Linked DNA regions of Allorhodopirellula heiligendammensis. The protein of the gene in region 2 interacts with the protein of the main gene of each other region in a pairwise test. Links are inferred from orthologs where the notes say so. Each region holds a gene or a part of one and is shown on either strand. Other genes may lie near its edges.

Region 1 (3,407 bases), on a different replicon or contig from region 2:
CACCGGCAATCAATCCGCCTGCAACGGCGAATGCAACAATGGGTGCAACGCGGGCTGCAATACCTGCGGGAACGGCGGATGCCCGAACTGTCCCGGTGGCCGGCTCGGCTGTACCGCCGGACCACTCGGTTGGCAGCAAGGTGGACTGGACTACAGTTCGCATCTGAATCCAGGTTTTCTGGGACACCACGCCGGAAGTGCGGCCGCAGCACAACCGTTCACGCCCGGACCACCTTCGGCACAAGTGGCATATCCGTACTACACGCACCGTGGCCCACGTGATTTCCTGATGGCCAATCCGCCATCGATCGGCCCCTGAATCGTCGGTAACGCCTCCCGGCGTGCGGGCCTATTCGAGACAGTGGGGTCTGGCTTAGGATCAAGGCAACCGATCAGCCAAACGCCGCGAGCTGTGTAGCGTGAGGCCGGTGTCCCGAGTGAGCGTATCGAGCTCGGTCGGGACCGATGTCCCTGACGAGACAAGGGGCTCGGACGAGAAACGGGGCTCGGGCACATTAATGGTCTCGGACGGGACAAGGGTCCCTTCCTATGAAGTTTGTCTCCTTCATTTGTCGCAAGGTGTAGGTAGGTTTGTCATGGCATCCGATTTTCGGCTGAAAGAATCTCTGCCCGAATTGACCGAACAAATCGTTGCGACCTATACGGCCGACGATGCGATCAATCACCTCGGTCACTGCCCTCTACCTAGCTACGAGGCGGTCGTTCGGATCCTGCTCGACCTGAAGGATATTCTTTATCCTGGCTACCGTCGCAACACGAACCTCCACGCCGGCAATATTCGCTACCACGTCGGCGGATTGATCGATTCCCTGCACGATCAACTTACCGTGCAGATTGGCCGGGCGCTGCGACACGAGAAACGCGTCAAAGAGCAGCACAACGATTGCATCGAGGAGATCGATTTCGAAGCCAAGGGGCAAGCGATGACGATCGAGCTACTCAAACGCATCACGAAACTCCGCGCAACCCTTGCCACCGATGTAGAGGCTGCGTTTGCAGGCGACCCCGCATGCCAAACGACGGACGAAATCGTGTTCTGCTATCCCGGTTTCGAAGCCATCACGGTCTACCGCATCGCCCATGAATTAACACAACTTGAAGTCCCTTTCATTCCGCGGATGATGACGGAATGGGCACACCAACAGACAGGGATCGACATCCACCCCGGCGCAACGATTGGAGACTATTTCTTCATTGATCACGGCACCGGGGTGGTCATCGGTGAGACCTGCGAGATCGGCGAGCACGTCAAGTTGTATCAAGGCGTGACACTCGGTGCAGTAAGCTTCCCCACCGATGGCGACGGCCAACTGATTCGCGGCCAAAAGCGACATCCCACCATCGAAGACAATGTGGTGGTGTATGCCAATGCCACGATCCTCGGCGGCCGCACCGTGATTGGACACGACAGTGTCATCGGTTCGAGTGTGTGGCTGACACGAAGCGTCTCCCCCGGCACCACCGTGCTGGTGGAAACTCCACAACTGCGAGTGCGGGGCAGTGAGGGTGCAAAGGATGCGCTGGCACCGGAACTGAACTACCAAATCTAGAGTTTTGCCGTGCGTAAATCGGAGCGAGCTGTGTTGTTGATGCAGCGATTGGACGAGTACTATCCCGACCCGCCCATCCCGCTGGTACATCAGGACGAATTTACCTTGCTCGTCGCGGTGCTCCTCAGCGCCCAGTGCACGGACAAGAAGGTCAACGAGATCACCCCGGCCCTGTTCCAGGTCGCTGGAACTCCCGACCAGATGCGGAAGCTCGGTGAACCGGCGATTCTCGACATCATTCGCCCCCTTGGTCTCTCCAAGCAAAAAGCAAAATCACTCGCGGGACTATCGGAAATTCTGGTCACGCAGCACGACAGCCAAGTCCCCCAATCTTTCGAGGAACTCGAAAAGTTACCTGGTGTGGGACATAAAACTGCGAGCGTCGTGATGTCGCAAGCGTTCGGTGTGCCGGCATTTCCGGTCGATACCCACATCCACCGCTTGGCTCAGCGATGGGGCCTCACTACAGGAAAAAGCGTGGTCCAAACGGAACGGGATTTAAAAAAACTATTCCCCGAAGCCACCTGGAATCGACTGCATCTCCAAATCATCTTTTATGGCCGTGAGCACTGCACCGCCCGCGGCTGCAATGGCACACAGTGCGGGCTGTGTAAAGAACTCTTTCCCAAGCGACGCAAGCCAGTCGTGTGGCTCAAACCATAGCGATTTCGACCAGCTTGCATCGACGAAACGCTTTTCGAGTTTCTCCACATCAATGCGGTTCTCGGAAGCGAAACAGGGCGGTCCTCAGCAACAACCGGATTCGCCGCTGCAGCATCCACCAGGCTCAGTGACTGGTAGGCCAAGCTGTGGTTTTAGCTTCGTCCCCGTCCACATCGCAAGATTCTCACGTGTGGGGTACTCACTGCGGCTGACGACGCGTCCATCGACGATTATCAGCGGCAAGCATTCAACTCCGTCATCGGCAAGCATCTGTTTGACAACGTCGTGCTGAGCGTACTCCGCAGGATCTTGCGACAGATTGAATCGTTTCACACTGTGCCCCTGAGACTTCAGCCATTCCAAATCTGCGGCGAATTTTGGTAGCACCGGATCGACCTGGGGACCGCAAACGCCCGTCGAGCAACACATCGCTTTGTCGAAGACCTGCACCACCGAGTGCCCTGTTGCTGTGACCGCATCGGCCTGGCTGACCGCGTTGTCCCGTGGGACCGCGCTGCCTGGCTCAGCGGTACCGCCCGGGGAAATCGCGTGGACGCGCACACTCGCCGCGTATGAGTTGACGTCAAACGAACCGAATACCTCCGCCAGTCCGTCGTGCAGTGATGCGTCATCGCCACAGGATTCCGCTGCCCCACAGCACTGGCTGGCGCTGGCCTCGGCGTAAACATTCAGGTCGGCCCCGGTATCAGTGACCGTGACCGCGTCGAATCCCGCATCCATCAGAGCCTGTCGGTACTCATCGATCATGATCGCACCTGAAATGCAACCCACATAAGCTTCGACGCTCGACTTGATCGCCTCGGGCAATTCCTGTTTGAGTGCGATGTCACTGATCGCGACGCGGCCGCCTGGCTTCAATACACGCAGAATCTCGCGGAATACAGCTGGTTTATCATCCACTAAATTAATGACACAATTACTGACGACACAATCGACGGAATCATCCGGCAGCGGAAGTTTCTCAATGTTGGACTGATAGAACTCGACGTTTTGCAGCCCGCACTTCTGGGCACCTGCTCGCGCCCGGTCCAGCATATCGGGCGTCATGTCAATGCCGATCGCCTTGCCGGTATCTCCGACCTTCCTGGCAGCCAAAAATACGTCCATGCCGCCGCCGCAACCTAAGTCAACGACGACGTCGCCTTCTCGCAG
Region 2 (4,420 bases):
AGGCCCAAAATCATCTTGATCGGCCGTACCGGGTAAATCCTTCGACACTGGGGCGGCAGGGCGTGCTGGTCGCGAAGGTGCTCCTCCACCACTGCTGGCTGCTGGGGCGGCCTTGACCTGACTGGCCGAGCGAACCGCAGCGAGCACGTCGTCACGGGTGATTCGTCCACCGGGACCGGTACCCCGAACACTGGCAAGATCAACACTGGTTTCGCGGGCCAATTTCCGAATCGCAGGGCCAGCAGGGATTGAGCTCGCGTCGGTCGACGCGGCGGCTGGCTCGATCGTCGCGGGAGCTACCGGCGCGGCGGGGGCAGCGGGCTGACTGGGGGGCGTTGCGGCCGGGGCTTGTTTCGCCTGGGGCTGCGGCTCAGCTTTCGGCTCGGGCTTCGCTTCTGCCTTGGGCTCGGGCTTAGGCTCTGGCTTCGATTCGGCCTTGGACTCCGCCTTTGGAGTTTCCGCTACAGGAGACTCCTCACCAGCTCCCTCCGCTGCTTCGACTTCGATCAACACGCCACCGATGGGAACGGTGTCACCCTCGCTGACAGAAATCTTCGTAACTTTGCCGGCGGCATCGGCGGGCACTGGTACAGTAGCTTTGTCCGTTTCCATCTCGACGATGTCTTGGCCCGCTTCGATCACGTCGCCGACGGAAACGAAGATTTCGAGGACGTCGCCAGATTCGATTCCGTCGCCCAGTTCAGGAAGTTTGATTTGCATGAGAAAAAGTAGAAAGAGGATTCAGGTTGGAGGGTGTCAAGCAGAAAGAGCGTTCAACGAGAGGATTCAAAACGAGGCCCATGCGTTCTATTTCTGAACGCTGAACCCTGAACCCTCATTTTCTCTTTCTATGCAAAGTAGGGATCGACTTTATCCGGATTGTAGTCGAGATCCTTGATTGCTTGGGCGACGTCGGACATTTCAAACTCACCCGCTTTGGCTAAACGGTACAGAGTGGCGATCACGATTGACTCAGCATCGACCTCGAAGTGTCGACGCAGTGCCTCACGGGTATCGCTGCGGCCCATTCCGTCAGTCCCGAGCACGTAGTAGTCACCAGGAATCCATGGTGTCAATTGCTCTCCCAGGGCGCGAACGTAGTCGCTCGCGGAGATAAATGGTCCTTCAACACCCTCGAGCGTTTCTTCGAGATAGCTGCGGCGCGGTGTCCCGGTGGGGTGCAGACGGTTCCAACGCTCGCAGGCACCAGCATCGCGGCGAAGCTGCGTGTAACTGGTCACGCTCCAGGCGTCCGAAGCGACGGAGTATTTCTCGGCGAGGATCTCTTGGGCCTTCAGCACTGAATTCAAAATCGCACCACTGCCGAACAGCTGCACGCGTTGTTTGCCGCCGTCGACATCGACGCTCTTAAACTTGTACATGCCCTTGATGATGCCTTCTTGGCAACCTTCAGGCATTTCGGGATGCATGTACTCTTCGTTTTCGGCGGTGATGTAATAAATGCACTGCTCACCATCGGCGAACATCCGTTGCAATCCCTCTTGCACGATCACGACGACTTCATAAGCAAACGCCGGGTCGTAGGCACGCACTGTCGGAAATGCGATCGCATTGAGCAGACTATGCCCGTCTTGGTGCTGGAGACCTTCTCCATTGAGCGTCGTTCGCCCTGCGGTACCACCGACGAGGAACCCCTTCGCTCGCATGTCGGCAGCAGCCCAGATTGAATCGCCGATTCTCTGGAAACCAAACATGCTGTAATAGATAAAGAACGGAATCATGCTTACGCCATGACAGCTGTAGGCAGTACCGGCAGCGTTGAAGCTACTCATCGAGCCGCATTCGGTGATACCTTCCTCGAGAATCTGGCCGTCCTGAGCTTCTTTGTAGTACGAGAGCTGGTCCGAATCGGCGGGCTCGTAGTTTTGGCCCGCATGGGCGTAGATACCGAATTGGCGGAACATGCCCTCCATCCCGAACGTGCGAGATTCATCGGGCACAATCGGCACAACATTCTTCCCGATCTTTTTATCGCGGCACATTGCGATCAGCGTTTGCACCGCCGCAAAAGTCGTACTGATGCTCTTGTTCTCGAGCTTGCTGATGAGTTTGGCGAAGTCGTCCATCGAGGGGACTTCCAGCGTCGGATGGGTCGTCGGCCGACTCGGCAGATAGCCTCCCAGCTCTTGGCGGCGGGCCTGCAGATATTTCATCTCCGCACCGCCGGCTGGCGGTTTGTAGAAGGGGGCATTCCCGACTTCCTCGTCACTGATGGGGATCCCAAATCGTGTGCGGAACTCGAGCAACTCAGCCTCGTTCATCTTCTTTTGATTGTGGGCCACGTTGCGGCCTTCGCCAGCTTCACCAAGCCCATAGCCCTTGACGGTTTTCGCCAGAATCACAGTCGGTTTGCCGTTATTCAGCTCGGTCGCTTGCTTATACGCTGCATAGACCTTTTCAGGATCATGTCCGCCACGACGGATCTTTTCAAGTTTCTCGTCGGAGAGATGCTTCACCAACTCAAGCAGTTCGGGGTATTTGCCGAAGAAGTGCTCGCGGATGTAACTGCCTGGCATCGACGTGTACTTCTGGTACTGGCCGTCGACGACTTCGTTCATGCGTTTGGCGAGCAATCCGGTAGTATCGCGAGCGAGCAATTCGTCCCACTCCCCGCCCCAAATAACCTTGATCACGTTCCAGCCCGCACCGTGGAAAATCGATTCAAGTTCTTGAATGATTTTGCTGTTGCCACGGACCGGACCGTCAAGTCGCTGCAGATTGCAGTTGATAACGAAGATCAGGTTGTCGAGTTTCTCTCGCGATGCCAAGCCAATGGCACCAAGTGTTTCAGGTTCGTCACATTCGCCGTCACCCAGAAACGCCCAAACCTTCTGACCTTTCGTATCTTTCAAGCCGCGGTCATTGAGGTATTCGTTGAAGCGGGCTTGATAGATCGCCATGATTGGACCGAGGCCCATCGAGACGGTAGGATATTCCCAGAAATCGGGCATCAGCCATGGGTGCGGGTAGCTGCTCAAGCCGCCCGCCTCTTCGAGTTCGCGGCGGAAGTTCTCTAGCTTCGTTTCATCGAGCCGACCCTCGACAAAGGCCCGCGAGTACATTCCCGGCGAAGCATGGCCCTGAAAATAAACAGAGTCGCCGGAGTACCCATCCTCACCACGCCCTTTGAAAAAGTGATTGAACGCGACCTCATACAGCGTGGCACTACTCGCGAACGTACTGATGTGTCCACCGACGCCTCCACCCCGTTTGCCGGCCCGCACCACCATCGCCATCGCGTTCCAGCGGATAATGGATTTAATCCGTCGTTCCAATTCCCGGTTCCCTGGATAGGCGGGCTGTTCGTTGGGCGGAATCGTGTTGACGTAGGGTGTCGACGTGTCTGCGGACAGCGGCACACCGTGTTCGGCGGCACGATCACGCAGCTGATCGATGAGAAACTTGACTCGTTCTGGGCCCTGACTGTCGAGCACGTATTCGAGTGAACTGAGCCATTCCTGTGTTTCGTATGCATTGACGTCAACGTCAGCGGAACGTTGCAATTCGCCGAGCTGTTGGGCGACTTCGTTTTGGGCGACTTCGACTTCGGCGACGTTTTTAGAATCGGACATCAATTACGGGAAAAACCCGGCCTCTGGGAACGTGGTCAAAAGCTGCGGTAGTTGCGAAAAAACTCGGAAGCCCCTTACTTTACTCACTCAACCCGGTTTTCAACAAGGTATGTAGTCTCTGCGACTATGATAAACTCGCGCGATGAAGTCAGATAAAACCAGTGCGGAAGATGCGTCCGAGGTTGGCGGAGCATGCAACGAACCGGAGTTGCGTCCGGGGACGACGTGGCAACGCATCTCGGGCGGCCCCGATGGGGCTGCATTTGTCTCAGCAGGCTCCGGTCGGGGTGGCGAAATGCCACACCCCGCCCTCATCAAAGAGCTGCGCGTGCTGTCTGGAATTGCCGGAAACCCAGCCCGTTTAAGTGACTTGCGATGGCGTCTGCGGCTGATCGAGCTCGCAGCGCATCCCTCAATTCGCAGCGTTCTCGCAGAGTCACTCGATCAAAACCCGCCAACGATCATACTCTCCCTGCCAGGGGATATCGATCCGCGGAGGCACCGCCTGAGCGATCAAATCGACGGGCTTTCACCCCGTCATCGCATCGCCTTGGCGACAGATCTCGTCGATGCCCTCGCAGCCGCCCATCGTGTCGGCTTGCGTCAGGAAAGCCGGCTCGTCGAGTGCATCCTCGCCGCTCCTGGTAGCAACGGTGAATTCATCACCGCAATTGACCTTACGGGGCTGCAGGTTGGTGAGCACATGGGAGCTACGCAGCAGGTTTTACCAACCTCACGCGACGTCGAGCTGGACGAATTGCGCACGCTGATGCGAGCGTTATTACTGCCCATCTTCACAACCGTCTCTGGCATCTCACCTACCTCCT

What was found.
Region 1: the proteins of aceE (region 2) and nth interact in binary tests that used the Escherichia coli proteins (3 or more experiments, as listed by UniProt). The link is inferred for Allorhodopirellula heiligendammensis from one-to-one orthologs.

The regions. Positions count from the first base shown.
Region 1 is NZ_SJPU01000010.1:15,904-19,310, reverse strand. Bases 542-3,407 are described here. They hold nth (endonuclease III), read left to right. Parts: upstream 542-1,580; coding sequence 1,581-2,234; downstream 2,235-3,407. Other genes in these bases: arsD (arsenite efflux transporter metallochaperone ArsD), read right to left, coding at 2,319-3,407; Poly21_RS25990 (serine O-acetyltransferase), read left to right, coding at 597-1,571. In the rest of the region: Poly21_RS25995 (hypothetical protein), read left to right, coding at 1-319. UniProt on the Escherichia coli protein: DNA repair enzyme that has both DNA N-glycosylase activity and AP-lyase activity. The DNA N-glycosylase activity releases various damaged pyrimidines from DNA by cleaving the N-glycosidic bond, leaving an AP (apurinic/apyrimidinic) site.
Region 2 is NZ_SJPU01000001.1:697,995-702,414, reverse strand. What follows is about bases 649-3,986. They hold aceE (pyruvate dehydrogenase (acetyl-transferring), homodimeric type), read right to left. Parts: upstream 3,594-3,986; coding sequence 849-3,593; downstream 649-848. Other genes in these bases: Poly21_RS02710 (protein kinase domain-containing protein), read left to right, coding at 3,736-3,986; Poly21_RS02720 (2-oxo acid dehydrogenase subunit E2), read right to left, coding at 649-720. Outside these bases: more of Poly21_RS02720, read right to left, coding at 1-648; more of Poly21_RS02710, read left to right, coding at 3,987-4,420. UniProt on the Escherichia coli protein: Component of the pyruvate dehydrogenase (PDH) complex, that catalyzes the overall conversion of pyruvate to acetyl-CoA and CO(2).